2 regions of the Subdoligranulum sp. DSM 23681 genome follow, and region 1 is predicted to be linked to the other one. Evidence: predicted binding sites of a transcription regulator. Region 1 holds the regulator's gene; the other holds the start of a gene.
What was found. Region 1 encodes Rex, which represses fermentation and respiration genes when NADH is low (regulators of the CRP and FNR family bind a similar motif). Its sites were predicted from a motif close to ATTGTTAANNNNTTAACAAT; they were not measured.
Positions count from the first base shown of each region.

Region 2: gap (type I glyceraldehyde-3-phosphate dehydrogenase) is a predicted target of Rex. The motif match lies at 1,999-2,018, and genes of this name have one in related genera.

Region 1 covers NZ_CM168050.1:2,884,252-2,892,631, reverse strand. The annotation lists gene AC127K_RS13345 (ComEC/Rec2 family competence protein) at 1-147, opposite strand, end outside; gene AC127K_RS13340 (DNA translocase FtsK) at 140-3,280, opposite strand; gene AC127K_RS13335 (ClpP family protease) at 3,451-4,179, opposite strand; gene AC127K_RS13330 (redox-sensing transcriptional repressor Rex) at 4,376-5,026, shown strand; gene AC127K_RS13325 (thymidine kinase) at 5,120-5,725, shown strand; gene AC127K_RS13320 (ABC transporter substrate-binding protein) at 6,203-7,564, shown strand; gene AC127K_RS13315 (carbohydrate ABC transporter permease) at 7,745-8,380, shown strand, end outside.
Region 2 covers NZ_CM168050.1:2,109,050-2,117,429, reverse strand. The annotation lists gene AC127K_RS09735 (helix-turn-helix transcriptional regulator) at 176-406, shown strand; gene gap (type I glyceraldehyde-3-phosphate dehydrogenase) at 848-1,876, opposite strand; gene AC127K_RS09725 (hypothetical protein) at 2,228-2,851, shown strand; gene AC127K_RS09720 (tetratricopeptide repeat protein) at 2,855-4,942, opposite strand; gene AC127K_RS09715 (SpoIIE family protein phosphatase) at 5,161-7,506, shown strand; gene AC127K_RS09710 (elongation factor G) at 7,741-8,380, shown strand, end outside.

The sequences.
Region 1 (8,380 bases):
CTCGGACCAGGCCGGCAAAATGCCTTGTCCGCCATATGTATCAATGGCCCAGGACCCCACCGCCAGTGCCACGGCACAAAGCACGCCGATTATCACGGCGCGGGTGGTGAGTTCCGGGGTGCGGCCATCGCCGCCCCGCTTAGCCATTGTCGTACCCGGCAGAGAGTTTGCGTTCCTGCCACTGGGCCTGGGTCACCAGGACAGCACGGGGTTTGGCGCCCTCGTAAGGTCCGATGACGCCCTCCTGTTCCATCTGGTCCATGATGCGTGCCGCCCGGGCATACCCCAGCTTGCAGCGGCGCTGCAGCAGACTGGTGGAGGCCTGTCCGGCTTCGATCACGCACTCCACTGCCTGCTCGAACATGGGATCACGGGTATTGTCCCCGTCGTCGGAGTCCGCTCCCTTGCCGCCCTTTTCGGCCACGGCACGGCGTTCCATTTCAGCAATCATCTCTTCATCATACTGTTCGGAGCTGGTGGACTTGATGAAGTTCAGCACGGCGCTGATTTCCTCATCGGTGACATAGGTGCCCTGCACGCGGACAGGCTTGGCCGCGCCCACCGGCAGGAAAAGCATATCGCCGTTGCCCAGCAGTTTTTCCGCACCGCCAGAGTCCAGGATGGTTCGGGAGTCGATCTGGCTGGAAACCGCAAAGGCGATGCGGCTGGGAATGTTGGCCTTGATCAGGCCGGTGATGACGTCCACACTGGGACGCTGGGTGGCCACGATCAGGTGGATACCGGCAGCACGGGCTTTCTGGGCAATGCGGCAGATATAATCTTCCACTTCCTTGCCCGCCACCATCATCAGGTCGGCCAGCTCGTCAATGATGATGGCGATATAGGGCAGATGCTCCATATCGGGATGCTGTTTGGCAAGCTTGTTGTAACTCTTGATATCGCGGACGTTGTTTTCAGCAAAGAGCTTGTAGCGGCGTTCCATCTCCGCCACCGAGGCTCCCAGTGCCCCCGCTGCCTTGCGGGGTTCGGTGACAACCGGCATGAGCAGATGGGGAATGCCGTTGTACTCGGCCAGTTCCACCACCTTGGGGTCAATGAGGATCAACTTGACATCCTCCGGCCCGGAACGGAACAAAAAACTGATGATGATGGAGTTGACACACACCGACTTACCACTGCCGGTAGAACCGGCGATAAGCAGATGGGGCATCTTGCACAGGTCCGCCACCTGGGCCTGACCGGCAATATCCTTGCCCAGAGCCATGGTCAGGGGGCTGCGCATATTGATATAGTTCTGTGCCTCGAAGACGCTGCGGATGTTGACGGTGGTGCGGATCTTGTTGGGCACCTCGATGCCCACAGCCGGTTTTCCGGGGATGGGAGCTTCGATACGAACTCCGGCGGTAGCCAGGTTCAGGGCAATATCGTCGGCCAGACTGGTGATGCGGCTGACCTTGATGCCGGCCTGGGGCTGCAGTTCGTACCGGGTAACCGAAGGTCCGCGGCAGATGTCCAGGATCTTGGTCTTGACGCCAAAGCTGTCCAGCGTATTGACCAGAACATCGGCGTTGCGTTTCATTTCCCGCACCGCACCGCTCTCATCCTCCGGACGGTTGGCATTGAAAAGATTTAAGGAGGGATAGCAGTAAGGCTGATGCTCCTTCTGCAGCAGATCCAGCGCTTTGGCTTCCGGGGTCTGTGTAATGGGGACCGGACTGGAAATGGGAGCCGAAGCCGAATTGCCGACCTCCGTGCTGACTCGCAGGCGTCCGACAGGTGCAGGCTGGTTGGCTGGCAGCGACACCGATGCCACCGCTGCCTGCTGGGCAGTCATGGGCACGGGCTCCTGCTTCTGGGTCAGCAAATCCGACACAGGAATGCCGGCATTCCATGCTGCCGTAGCCGGATCAACCAGCACGTTGTCATCATCAAAACTGCCGCCCAGAGTGGGGATCACCGCAGTCTTGGGCTGCGGCGGTACTGCCGGCTGCTGCGCCTGGACCGGCGGCTGAGAAAGATCCAGCGTTGTGGCAAAGGATTCTTCCGGTTCCGGCAAATCCAGGTGCACTTCGGAAGAAACATCCTGATGCACCGCCGTGCGGGGTGCCGGACTGCTCATAGCCCGACTGATCAGGGCATCCAGCTCACTCTCACTGGCCTGCACCACCTCCGGTTCTTCCTCCTGGGCATCCAGATGAAGTTCAAAATCTTCTTCCGGCTCCGGCTCGGGCATCGGTGCCTTGGCGGGAGCCGGCGTTTTTTTGCGTCCCAGCTGCTCCAACGGGTCCAGTCCGAAGGTTCCGCCAGGTCCGATAACCACTTTCTCCAGCGGATCATGATTGACCGCATTTTCCAGCGCGCGAGTGGATGCATCCGGTCCCAGATCCACATCAAAATCCGGCCGGTAGACCGGCGGTGCGGCGGGACGAGTCTTGGCCGCAGGCTGCTGCGCCGCCTGCGGTGCGGAAGCATTCTGGCGGGCTTTTTCCTCCTGTTCCAGGTAAGGCTCCACATCAAATGCCGGATGCTGTGCCGGCTGCGGCTGCCGCGGCAGCGTACCGGTCAGATTTTCCAGCGGTTCTTCTTCCGGACTTTGGCCGAACAACTGCGTATCGTAGGCTGTTGCCTCGGCGCGGCGGGCGGCCTGGGTGTCTTCGTACTTCTGCATGGTCTGGTTGATGAAGCGCACCACATCCGCCGGGGTCAGCGCAAAGAAGACCATCAGTCCCATGGCAAAAAGCAGCAGCATAACGATGTTGGCCCCCGGACGGCCGAGCAGAGAAAGCAACAGCGCGCCCGCACTGCCCAGTACGCCGCCGGACCAGAACCGGGTATATCCCCAGTTATACAGCATCTTGATAATATCCCACGCTGTGGATTCATGAACTGCAAACTTGGAAAACACCACCGGAACACTGGCGCCGACCACGCCCATCAGGACCATCTTGGCCACAAAAACGCCCACACGGTACCCGGATGCCACCAGGTATGCCAGATACAGCAAGAAGGGACCGAGAATATAGGTCATGATGCCGAACACACCGAACAGTGCATTGCGCATCAGAAGCCAGAAATCCTGTCCGCGGACCAGCACCAGCGCGATAACCAGCAGCCCCAGCCCCGCCAGCAGCACGCTGCGGCCAAGGTTCTGGGTTTCGGCCCGACGCTGGGCCCGACGCGACGGCTGCTTGTGCGCCGCAGCGGAAGAGCGGCCCTTGTTGCTTTTGCTGCGGGATCCGCTTTTGCTTTTGGACGAGCCGGACGAGCGCGAGGACGAGGACGAACGATAGGTCGATTTGCCTGACCTTGAACTTGCCATCTTACCATACTCCTCTATGTATTTTCAGCCTTCACCCGGCCGGAACCGACCGGCGGCACCACGCAGGAGCGTGGAATGCCGTTGACTATGTAATGGGGCAAACTGCCCCTTATAGCATATAGGTTATTCTAGCACGAAACAGGGCGGTTGTAAAACCCCCGCAAGAGATTTTACGTTTCGGGATTTCTGTATCTGCCTTTTGGTGTGCGGCCGGATTCGATCTCTTTATAGAGGTAGCGCAGGGCATCATCCAGCCCGCCCAGAGAGTCGATCAGCCCCTCCTCCACCGCCTGCTGTCCGTTGAGCACTGTGCCCATATCCATAACCAGTTCTCCGGTATTGTGCATGAGCTGGGTAAAGCGTTTGGCCGAAATGGCCGAGTGCCCCGCCACAAATCCCACAATACGTTCCTGCATCTGTTCGAAGTAGCGCAGGGTCTGCGGGACCCCCAGCACCATGCCAGAATGCCGGACCGGATGCACCGTCATGGTGGCGGTGGGCACAATAAAGCTGTGCCGCGCCGACACTGCCAGCGGAATCCCGATGGAATGGCCGCCTCCCAGAACCAGCGTGGCACTGGGTTTGCTGACCCCGGCAATAAGTTCCGCCAGCGCCAGCCCTGCCTCCACGTCCCCTCCCACCGTGTTCAGGATGACCAGAAGACCCTCTATGGATGGGTCTTCCTGAATATCCACCAGCAGCGGGATCACATGCTCGTACTTGGTGGTTTTCTGGTTATCAGGTGCCAGTGTGTGGCCCTCAATGGTACCAATGACCGTCAGGCAATGGATGGCGTGGCGGCCCCGGGTGGTTTCGATCAGGCCGGATTCAGCAATGAGATCATTTTTCAGCCGTGCCTGCTCCGCCGGCTCCGACGACTGCGCAGATTGTTTTTTCATGAAGCAGTTCCCCTTTCTTTGGTCAGATGCCTGTTTTCAGTATAGCCAGACCGGAGGGCAAATATTTTTTATTGCGATACACAGCGGTTTGTTTTGTAAGTGTTAGATAAAAATTTGACAATCTTAGGGAAACACATTATACTTTTTCCATAGAATAGACAGGGCACAGTGTGGTGCCACAACAATGAGGGGGCGTATGACATTGGCCACACAAAACAAAGCCTCCCTGCCGGTGATCAAACGGTTGCCAAAATATTACCGTTATCTGAACAATCTGGCAGCGGAGGGCCGGGACAAGATCTCTTCCAGTGAGCTGGCCCGCATGATGGGCACGACCGCCAGCCAGGTACGGCAGGACTTCAACTGTTTCGGCGGGTTCGGACAGCAGGGCATCGGGTATAAGGTGGATGTACTTCTGGCAGAGATCAGCAAGCTGTTGTTTGGGGACGGCGAACTCCTGCCCACCATTCTGATCGGTGCCGGTCGTCTGGGCACTGCGGTTTCCAGTTTTATTTCCCGTGATACCAACGGGTATCGCCTTCTGGCGGTGTTCGACATCAACCCCGATCTGATCGGCAAGGAGATGGCCGGCGTTCCCATTCACGCACTGGATGAGCTGGAATCTTTCTGTGCCAAGAACAAGCCGGTGGTGGCGGTCCTGTGTGTGCCGCGTCAGAGTGCCACCGAACTTTCGGGAGAACTGGTCCGCTTGGGAATCCAGGGATTCTGGAACTTCAGCCATTATGACATGTCGGTGGAATATCCCGATGTCACAGTGGAAAATGTACATCTGGGCGACAGCCTGATGAGCCTGGGCTACCGGTTGCGCAACCGGGACGAATCTTGAATCATAATCACGCGGTAGAACGGGCGCGGCCAATTGACCGCGCCCCTTGTTTGGTCCCCGGATCGGACTGCACCGCCAACGGAGAAATGTAAGATGGCAAAATTGTATTTTCGTTACGGCGCCATGAACAGCGGCAAAACCACCGCCTTGCTGCAGGTGGCTTTCAATTACAAAGAGCGCGGTATGCGGGTTCTGATTCTGAAAGCCAGCATCGACACAAAGGGCGGCGACCACATTGTTTCCCGTCTGGGTGTCAGCTGTAAAGTGGACAAGCTTGTCACCCCAGAAATGAACATTCTGGATGAGGTGCGTGCGGATGCCGAAGCTCACGGAAAACCGGCCTGTGTACTGTGCGATGAGAGCCAATTTTTCACGCCGGAGCAGGCGGAGCAGTTGTTCCTGGTGACAGTGGACCTGGGAATCCCGGTCATCTGCTACGGGCTGCGCGCTGATTTCATGCTGCGTGGTTTTCCCGGCTCCACGCGCCTGCTGGAACTGGCCCACTCCATCGAAGAGATGAAAACCATCTGTGCCTGCGGCCGCAAAGCCATGTGCAACGGACGCAAAGTAAACGGACAGTTCGTGTTTGAAGGGGCACAGGTGGCCATTGATACCGTAGACAACGTGGAATATGAAAGCCTTTGTCCCCAATGCTGGTACCGGGAGTACCGTGCTTTTCTGAAGCGCACCCACAAATAAAAAGAGCATTTTTGCGGAGCATTACAGTCGTTTTCTGGCCCCCGACGTGCAAAATATGTGCGCCGGGGGTCATCTTTGTTTCTGTGCGCATTTTTTGCACGCCGTTTTGCCCATACGAATCATTTTTGCGCTTTGATATATGTTTCTATTTTTTCCATTTTGTTTTCGCACTATGTCGATGATAGATGCATTTTGTTGAATTGTTTTGTTTATTTTATCTTTTTGCATCTTTGTTCTTCATTTTTGTTCCTTTTTGTGAATTGCCATTTTGCATAATCAGCGGTAACAAAGATAGTATATTTTGACATATGCACCAATTACTCTCCGAAAACTAGGGCAAATAATGCGCGCTTTTTATGAGGACGAACACAATCCGATATTTTTTTGTTGTAAAAGTTTTGCTATCATAATGACGTTGGGCAGGCCGCGGGGTTCCCGCACCTGTTATGTGATTTATAGCTATAGGAGGAAAAAACAATGAAAAAGGCGATTGCACTTGCACTGGCCGGCGTGATGAGCGTTGGTCTGCTTGCGGGCTGCGGCAGCACCGGCAGCTCTTCGTCGGCCAGCACCGGCACCGACGCCGCCACTGGCGAAACTTCCACCACCTCTTCCGGCGACGGCAGCCTGTCGATCAGCTGGTGGGGCGGCGACAGCCGTCACACTGCGTATCAGAATGCTCTGGCTGCGTTCACCGAGGAAACCGGCATCCAGGTTGACACCCACTACGGTGCCTGGTCCGGCTGGGAAGATCAGACTTCCGCCGCTCTGTATTCCGGCAACGCCGAAGATGTCATGCAGGTCAACTGGAACTGGCTGAGCCAGTACAGCGGCGATGGCAGCAAATTCGTCGACCTGAATGAGTATTCCGACATCATTGATCTGTCCCAGTTCCCGCAGAGCACCCTGGATGCCTGCACGGTAGCCGGCAAGCTGCAGGCCCTGCCTGTGTCCATGACCGGCCGTATCTTCTACTGGAACATGAACACCTTCAAGGAAGCCGGCATTGAGGAAGTTCCTTCTACGCTGGATGACCTGTACGCTGCAGGCGAAGCCTTCAAGACCAAGCTGGGCGACGACTATTATCCCCTGGCCATGGGCGAATACGACCGCATGCTCCTGATGACCTTCTACCTGGAAAGCACCTATGGCAAGCCCTGGGTGGAAGACAACACCCTGCAGTACACCGTGGAAGAGATTGCCACCGGCATTGATTTCATCCAGAGCCTGGAAGACAACCACGTCATTCCCAGCCTGCAGACCATGAACGCGGCCGGCATCGACGGCAACAACTCCATCGACAAGAGCGAGCAGTGGATCAACGGCATGTACGCCGGCATCTTTGAATGGGATTCTTCCGCCACCAAGTACAAGGGCTCCCTGGCCGATCCTTCCGGCTTCACCGTCGGCAACGAGATCAAGTTTGGCGACAAGGCCAACGGCGGTTTCTCCAAGGTTTCCATGGGTCTGGCCATCACCGAGACCTGCCAGGATAAGGAAGCTGCCGCGCAGCTGATCAACTTCCTGCTGAACGGCGACGGCGCCGGCATCATGGGCTCCGAGTGCGGCATTCCCAACTCCGCTTCCGGTCTGGCCGCTGCGGAAGCCGCTGGTGCGGTGGATGAACTGGTTCTGGAAGCCAACACCAAGGTCATGCAGTTCGTCGACTTCCAGCTCGCCCCCACCTATGAGAGCAACGATCTGAAGGCCAACCCCGGCGGTGTTTACACCGACGTGTTCGGCGGTTACAGCTACGGCGAGTACACCGACTCCACCGAAGCTGCTACCGATCTGTATGACGGCGTGACCGAAGCTCTGGAAGATGCCGCCAAGGGCTGATCTTCCTTTCTGAATCTGTAAGCCAGCCTGCGCCGGCCCCCACGATTTGATACCAACCGAACGGGGGCCGGCGCTCTTACTGATATTCACTTCTGAACAAATCATGAACACGGCGGCCTACATGCCGCCAAGGACATCGGGCCCCGCCCCGCAAACATCTTTCGCAAAGGAGGCACTTGAATGAGCACCGCATCTGCACCCGTCAGACGTTCGCCGTTCAAAAAATGGTGTGACCAAAACACCGGCTTGTTCTTCCTGATTCCCTGGATTCTGGGTTTCCTTATTTTTAAGTTCTATCCGTTCGCCAGCTCCCTGTATTACAGCTTCACGGACATGAACTTCTTCAAGGGCATCCGTGAATACGGAATCATGAACTACATCGATATTTTCACCGAGAAGGAGACCCGCACCGCTCTGCTGATTACCTTCAAGTACGCGTTCATCACCGTGCCGCTGAAGCTGGTTTTCGCGCTGTTCATCGCATACATCCTGAACTTCAAGATCAAGTTCGTGAACCTGTTCCGCACCGTGTACTACATTCCGTCCATTCTGGGCGGTTCCGTGGCCATTGCTGTGCTGTGGCGTGCCCTGTTCCGTGACACCGGCGTCATCAACACCATGCTGGGCTTCTTTGGAATTCAGGGTCCCGACTGGCTGGCTGACCGTACCTGGGCGCTGTTCATCATCTGCCTGCTGCGTGTGTGGCAGTTCGGTTCCGCCATGGTGCTGTTCCTGGCTGCCTTGAAGGGCGTCTCGGTGGATTTGTATGAGGCTGCCACCATCGACGGTGCCTCCAAGACCCGCCAGTTCTTCTCC
Region 2 (8,380 bases), 780 kb from region 1:
CCTGACGGGCCTTGTCCTCCGCGGCCGGCCCGTCCGACTTTTCAGAATTGATTTTCGTTTGTGCTCTCCCCTTTTGTGGTCCATTTTCTCTTTATTGTAGATAATATTTATCTAAAAGTCAATAGACAGAATCTATCTAGCCTATTCTTGTAATAGAAGAAGGCAGGTGGACACAATGACCAATCGCGTACGGGAATTGCGGGAAGATCACGACTACACCCAGCAGCAGTTGGCCGATATGATCGGCATCACCCAGCGCAAATACAGTTATCTGGAGACCGGTACCCAGCCGCTGACCGCCGATTTTCTGGTGGCGCTGGCAAAGATCTACGATGTGAGCATCGACTACATCCTGCTCTGCACCGACACCCCGCGGCGGTACCCGCCCCGTGAGGCCCGCAGATAAGCCTTTGACGAAAGGCAGGTGCAGGGATGAAAGAGTGGGATTTCGTCTGGTTCGGCAAGGGTATCATCGGGGATCTCCACCACAAGCAGGCTTTTGACCGGAGCTTTGCCGCCGGCAGGATGCCAGGGCCTCTTCCCTGCCCCGCACTGCGGCCCCGGCCCAAACCCGTGTGCGGTGCCGGAAACGGGCTGGTGCTTCCTGGAATAGCAGCGGCACTGCTGTTCTTTCTGCTTTTTCCGGGACAGCCGACATACAAACAGCGTGCCCGGGCGGCTGATGCCGCCCGGGCACAACTATGCAAAAAGCCCCTTCCGGCTGCATACACAATCGGAAGGGGCTTTGTTCGTGTTCACTGCTGGCCGCGGCCGGAACCGCGGCAGGTCTTGTGGGTCATAAACCGACAGGACCCGCAACCACGCTTATATCAGTGGGAGGAAGCGATTACAGCTCAGCGAAGTACTTAATGGTGCGGACCATCTGGCTGGTGTAGCTGTTCTCGTTGTCGTACCAGGACACGACCTGAACCTGATAGGTGTCGTCGTCGATCTTGGTGACCATGGTCTGGGTGGCGTCGAACAGGCTGCCGTAACGCATGCCGATGACGTCAGAAGAGACGATCTGGTCTTCGTTGTAGCCGAAGCTCTCGGAAGCAGCAGCTTTCATAGCGGCGTTGATGCTCTCCTTGGTGACGTCCTTGCCCTTGACAACGGCAACCAGGATGGTGGTGGAGCCGGTGGGGACGGGAACGCGCTGAGCGGAGCCGATCAGCTTGCCGTTCAGTTCGGGGATGACCAGGCCGATGGCCTTGGCAGCGCCGGTGGAGTTGGGAACGATGTTCTGAGCACCAGCACGAGCGCGGCGCAGGTCGCCCTTGCGCTGCGGGCCGTCCAGGATCATCTGGTCACCGGTGTAAGCATGAACGGTGGTCATGATGCCGGAGACGATGGGATAGGTCTTGTTCAGGGTGTCGGCCATGGGAGCCAGGCAGTTGGTGGTGCAGGAAGCAGCGGAGATGACCTGATCGTCAGCGGTCAGGGTCTTCTCGTTGACGGAGTAGACGATGGTCTTCAGGTCGTTGCCAGCAGGAGCAGAGATAACGACCTTCTTGGCGCCGGCTTCGATGTGAGCCATGCTCTTGGCCTTGGAGGTGTAGAAACCGGTGCACTCCAGCACGACATCGATGCCCAGTTCGCCCCAGGGGCAATCCTTGGCGTCCTTGATGGCGTAGATGGTGATCTTCTTGCCGTCGACGACGATGTAATCCTCGCCGGCTTCGACGGTGTGCTTGTTCTCACCGATCTTGCCCAGGAAAGAGCCCTGAGCGGTGTCGTACTTCAGCAGGTGAGCCAGCATAGCGGGGCTGGTCAGGTCGTTGATGGCGACGACTTCGTAGCCCTCAGCCTCGAACATCTGACGGAAGGCCAGGCGGCCGATGCGGCCAAAACCATTGATAGCAACTTTAACAGCCATAGTAAAATCCTCCCAAGATTTTATTGATTCGGGACGGCTTGTCCGCCCCACCTTGATGCGGTGACATCACCGCGTTCCGGTATGCTTCTATTGTACTCGATTTGCACAAAAACTGCAAGTCTGTTGTTATTATTTTAACACCGAATTTGAAAAATCATGCTATTTGGTCAAAATCAGGAGGGATTTTTGCCTCTTTTTTCAGCGTTGTGTCCATTCCTGTTCCGCTTCCGTACCGGCATCCGGGGCTTCGGGGTGCCAAAAAACGGTGTGGCAGCATTTTCCGGGCGCACCGGGAAGATTTTCTGCATACAATAGCGCTGTTACTGCTTGCAGGGAAAGGAGGCCGCTACCATGGAACTGCCCAACCGGGAGATCCGGGCACGGCTGGCGGAGCAGGCTGCAGGACGGCGTCTGGGCGGTCTGGACCCGCTGCCTGTGCTCAGCGGGCTGCGGCTGCTGACCACCGCGGAACTGCTCTGCCGCGGCGCCCCGCCCCGCCGGCCCGCCGACGCGGGGGCGGTGCTGGACGCCCTGTGCACCGCCGTACAGGGAAGTGTCCGCCGCCGCAGCGGATGGCTGTATGCCATGGTACCGCCGGGGCGGGAACTGCCCGTGCCGGTGCACGGCAGGCTGCTGCAGGCGGCTGTGCTGTGCACGCTGCGGGGCGCCCTGCGCACCGGCGGCAGCCGTGCGGTGGTGCGCTGCCTGCCCCGGAATGGCGGCATTCTGCTGTGTGTGCAGGGCGGGGCCGCCGCCCTGACCCCCGCAGATACCATCCCGCTGTGGAAGCGTCTGGCCGCCGAGGGCGGCGGGGCCGCGGTCTTCGGTGCGGGACCGGTGTTCACCGCCTCGGTCCGCCTGCCCCTGTGCCCGGGGCTCTGCGCCCCCAGTTCCGGGGCGGAGGAACTTTTGCGGGACCGGTATGCCCTGCCTTATATCTACCTGGGGGAATGGCTGGCCCACCCCTGGGCGTAAGGGTCAGATCCAGCGGCGATTCAGACGTTCCAGGGCCTTGCGGGCTTCCTCGCTGCCCTGGTCCGCCGCCATGCGATACAGGATCTTGGCCCGGATGTGGCTGCGGGGCTCGCCGCCCCAGCCTTTTTCCGCATACAGCCCCATCTTGTACCGGGCTTCCGGCTGTTCCTGGGCGGCCTGCCGGAACCATTGCAGGGCTGCCCGGGGATTCTTCTGGACGCCGAAGCCCCGTTCCATGCACAGGGCCAGACGATACATGGCCCGCGTATCCCCCTGGTCCGCCGCAATGCGGTAGCAGGCCACGGCTTCCGGGCCTTCCTCCTCCCGCTCATGACACAACCCCAGACCGTACTGAGCCCCGGTCAGATCCTGGGCGGCGGACTCCCGGAACCAGCGGTGCGCATCCGGAAGCGAGGGCTCGGTCCCCCGCCCTTCCAGAAAACACCAGCCCAGGCGTTCCTGCGCCGGCGCATATCCCTGTTCGGCCGCCATGGTATACCAATGCACCGCCTGGGCCGGGTCGGCCGGCACACCAATGCCCTCCTCATAGTTGAGGCCCAGATACCACTGCGCCCGCGCGTCCCCCTTCCGGGCAGCCAGAAGATACCAGCGCACCGCTTCTTTGGGGTCGGCTTCCAGGCCGATACCGTTTTCATAACAGACCCCCAGATTGCACGCCCCCTGGCTGCTGCCCTGCATCGCCGCCGCCCGGTACAGGCGCGCCGCCCGCCGGGAGTCCTGCTCCACCCCCTCGCCATTCTCATAGAACCAGCCCAGTCTGCACTGCGCCGGCGCGTAATTCTTTTCCGCCGCACGGTTGTACAGTTCCAGGGCCTTGGACACGCTTTTGGGCACGCCGATGCCGTTCTCATAGAGCCAGCCCAACAGGGTCATGCCCCGGGGGTTCCCCGCCTTGGCCGACTGGGAATAGAGCTTGGCTGCCCGAAAGGGTCTGCGGGGCAGAACGATGCCGTCCTCGTAGTATTTTCCCAGTTCCGCCATCGCCCGGGGTTCCCCGCGCTCGGCAGCGGCCGCATACCAGCGCACCGCTTCTGCCTGGTTGGCCTCGGTGCCGATGCCTTTCTGGCAGCACCGCGCATAGTAATACTCCCCCACAGGGTCCGACAGATCGGCTGCACGCTGGTACCAGAACATGGCCGCACAGTCATTCTGTTCCGTCCCCTTGCCCATCTGGCACCGCAGCCCCATCAGGACCTGCGCTTCGGTATTGCCGCGCTCGGCGGCGGCGGTATACCACCGGGTGGCGGCGGTCTGGTCCTCCTGCAGACCGATGCCCTTGTCATAGCAGCGGCCCAGCGCAAGCTGCGCCCGGTCCAGCCCGCTGTCGGCCGCCTGGTGATAGTACCGGACCGCACGCTGCGGGTCTTTTTTCACGCCCAGGCCCTTCTCGTACAGCTGGCCTAGAGCCAGACGGGCCGGCGCATATCCTGTTCCCGCCGCAAGCCGGTACAGCTGTACCGTCCGGCGGATGTCCTTTTCCACCCCGATGCCCTCGCGGTAGCACACCGCCAGACAGCACTGGGCCCGGGGTTCCTTTTTCAGTGCCGCCATGCCGTACCAGTAAGCGGCAGATTTCTGGTCCGCAGGCACCCCTTTGCCGAACTCATAACACCAGCCCAGATTGCACTGCGCCGGTGCAGACCCCTGCTGCGCCGCCTGCTTGTACAGAAACACCGCGTTTTCCCAGCTCTGGGGCCGTCCTTCCCCCTTTTCATAGCACAGCCCCAGCAGGAACCGCCCGTGGGCGCTGTCCTGCGCCGCCGCCTGCTCAAACAGGGCCGCCGCCTGTTCCGGGTCACGGGGACCGCCCTTGCCATACAGCATCCGGTGCCCCTGCTCGCACAGGCAGTCGGGGTCGCCCTTTTCGGCACCCCGGGCGCAGAAATCATAGGCCTGTTTCCAGTTCCCCGCCCGGTCCGCTTCCCGGCACAGGTACATCCAGCCCCGGGGGGTGATATCGGATTCCTCCACCGGGACAAATCCTTCGTTGCCGCACCGGGGGCAGACTTCCAGGTCCTCCCGCATGGTGACGAATTCACAATCCGGTGCTGTACATTGATAATATTGCATCCCTGAACCTCCCGGTACGCCTTTCGACATTCATTGTATCTTATCAGTATATTCCCTTTTCCCCCTTTTCACAAGGACAAAGCCGTTCTTGCCTGCTCTTTCGGGCGGGGCGGGCGGGTTTTTGTTTGGTTTTGGGCTTTCGCTGTCCTGCGGCAAAAAGTGCGGGGCAAGCAGGCTATACTTCCTGGCACAACCGCATAGGAGGAGGGGTTTTTATCATGCCGATTTTTACCAAAGACAAGGCCCGTGTGCCGGCCGCATCACCGTCCCCCGCCGGGGCGCAGGCCCCGGTCCGGGAGTCCGAAAGCCCGCCAGCGCTGCAGGCCGCACCGGAAAGCCGGTTTCTTTCGGGCGCGCTGCTGTGGCGGCTGGGGACGCTGGGCGCCGGATGCCTGCTGGGGGCCGGCCAGCTCTATGGCACCGCCCCCCTGGGGCTGGCACTGACGGTGGGGTGCCCGCCCGGGTTCGCCCTGCCGGCCATGGCGGGGGCGCTGGCCGGGTCCCTGGCCTTTCAGCCCTTCACTCTGGGGCTGAAACTGGCCGGTGCCCTGGTGGCCGCCGTCGCCGGCCGGTGCGTGGCCGCCCAGCTGGGAAAGAAACAATACATATGGGGCTCTGCCGCCGGCTGTGCCGCCCTGCTGACAGAGCAGCTGACCGTGAGCGCCGTGGGCCCCTCCGCCCCGGGAGACACGGTCCAGGTCCTGGCCACCGCCCTGCTGGCGGCCGGGTTCGGGGCGGCCATCCACGCCCTGCCCCACAGCAAGCCCCGGGGGCTGTGCCTCTGGCTGGCCATGGCAGCGGTCTGCGCGCAGAGGCTGCCCCCCCTGCTGGGAGGCGGCTTTGCCCCCGGGCTGATGCTGGCCGCCGGGGCGGGGCTGTGTACCGCTTTTGCGGGCAGCCTGGAACAGAGCGCCGTGCTGGCCGTGGCCATGGCGGCGGCGGTGACGGCGGCGGCCCCCACCCTGAGTTACGCGGCCCTGGCGGTGGCCCTGGGAACCCTGGGCGCTGCGGTGCTGGCCAACGGGGAACGCTGGCGCTGCGCCGGCATCTTTGCCCTGGGATGCGGAGTGGGCGCCCTGGCCGCCCCCACCCCTGCCGGGGCGCTGTGGCTGTGTGTTTCGGCCGGTGCGGGCATGCTTGGATTTCTGGCCTGCCCGCCCAGTCTGCTGCGGGGGATCTTTCCGCCCCCGGCACCGCCGGTGGTAAGCCAGACCCTGGGCAGTGCCGCCCGTCGGCTGGCCGGGGTGGCCGACAGCCTTTCGGACATTGCGGACACGGTGAACGAGGTCTGTGAACGGCAGCTGCCCCCCAAGGGGGAGACCTACGACTTTGTGGTGGAATACACCGCCCGCCATGTCTGCCAGCAGTGTGAGCGCCGGTCCAGCTGCTGGATCCGGGGGTATTCCACTGCGGTGGACGGGCTGTACAAGCTGCGGGGTGCATTGGACGCCCGGGGGCGTGTGGAATTGGAAGACCTGCCCGGGCAGCTGAGTGTCTGCATCCATCCCAGTGACCTGTGCAGCGCCGTGACCCACGGTTACCGTCTGTGGGTCAGCCGGCGCCAGACCCGGGCCCGGGCCAGTCTGCTGCGGGGGGCTCTGACCGAGCAATACAGCGCCATGGCCTCCGCCCTGGCCCAGATGGCCTCCCGCCTGGGTCAGGCGGGGCTGCCCGATCCCCGCCGGGAGGCCAAGGTGGCCAATCTGTTTTCCACCCTGGGGCTGGAGCCCCTGGAATGCAGTGCCACCAGCGATGTGGCCGGCCGCATCAGCGTGAATGTGACCATCCCCCGCATGAAATTCACCGATGTGGAGCTGCAGGCCCTGGCCCGGGAGGTGGGACGCATCTGCCGCCGGGACTTTGACCTGCCCGATCTGGCCCAGTGCCGCACGGTGAGCATGCTGCGGTTCGGGGAACGGCCGCTGTTCACGCCGGCCTTCGGGCTGGCCAGCCGGCCCGCACCACCGGAAACAGTGAGCGGGGATGCCTGTGACCAGTTCTGCGACCGGGCAGGTCGGGCCCAGATGCTTTTGTGCGACGGCATGGGTACCGGCAAGGCCGCCGCGGTGGATGGCCGGATGGCCGCCAAGCTCACCGCCCAGCTGCTGCGGGCGGGGTTTGCCGCCGAGAGCGCAGCCCGCCTGGTGAACGTGGCCCTGGGCATGAAGTGTGCCGACCAGGAATCCGGCGCCACCCTGGACCTGCTGACGGTGGACCTGTACACCGGACGGGCCGGTCTGTTCAAAGCCGGCGCAGCGCCCAGCTTTCTGGTGCGGGACGGGGTGGCCCGGGTGCTGGAAGCGTCCAGCCTGCCCATGGGGGTGAGCGATTCGGTGGTGGGACGGTCCACCGCCCTGAGTCTGGCCGAGGGAGACATGGTGGTGCTGGTATCCGACGGGGCCCTGTGCGACGGCAGCGACTGGCTGGTGGAGCAGCTGCAGCTGTGCGCCCGACTGGACCATGACCCCGACCAGGTGGCCAAAGCGGTGGCCGACAGCGCCGTGCGCCGGTCCGGGGCCAGACAGGACGACATCACGGTGGCGGTGCTGCGGCTGGACCGTTGAAAGCCGCCTGAGACAAACCACGTTCCAACGCCAAACCGCTCCCACTCTTTGTTTTTATTTACAAAATTTTTATAACTTTGCCAAAAAAACTGTTTAATTTTCTCCAAACATGTGGTAAAGTAGAATCATTCGGGGAACGGGCGCGGCCCGCGGCCCCCATCACATAACGCCGAACGGTCGGAATTTGAGTTGCTGCGTGGGACCGGGTCCGGCGCGAAAAGAGGTTTGAATACGATGGAATACGCCAGCAAGGACATCCGCAACATTCTGGTGGCCGGCCATGCCGGCTGCGGCAAGACCACTTTGGTGGAAGCACTTCTGTATATGAGCGGCGCGACCGAGCGCATGGGCCGTGTGGAAGACGGCACCACCGCCAGCGACTTTGACCCCGAGGAAGCCAAGCGCAAGGCCTCGCTGAATTCCAGCGTGGTGCCGGTGGAGATCGACGGGACCAAGTACAACCTGATCGACGTGCCCGGACTGTTTGACTTTGAATCCGGTGCCTGTGAGGGCATCCGTGCCGCCGAAAGCGTGCTGATCTGTGTGTCCGGCCGTTCCGGCGTCACCGTCGGTGCCGAGAAGGCCTATGCCCTGGCGCTGAAAAACAACAAGGCCCGCATGGTCTTTGTGACCAAGGCCGACCTGGAAAATGCCGATTACTTCAAGATTCTGGAACAGCTGAAGATCAAATTCGGCCCCTCCATCTGCCCCTGCGTGGTGCCCGCCCGTCTGGACGACGGCACCATCGTCTACATCAACCTGTTCAGCCAGAAAGCCTTCAAGTATGAGGGCGGCAAGCAGGTCCAGGTGGACCTGCCGGACATCGGCCACCGGTTCGAGGGCCTGATCCAGGCCATGAACGAGGCCATCGCCG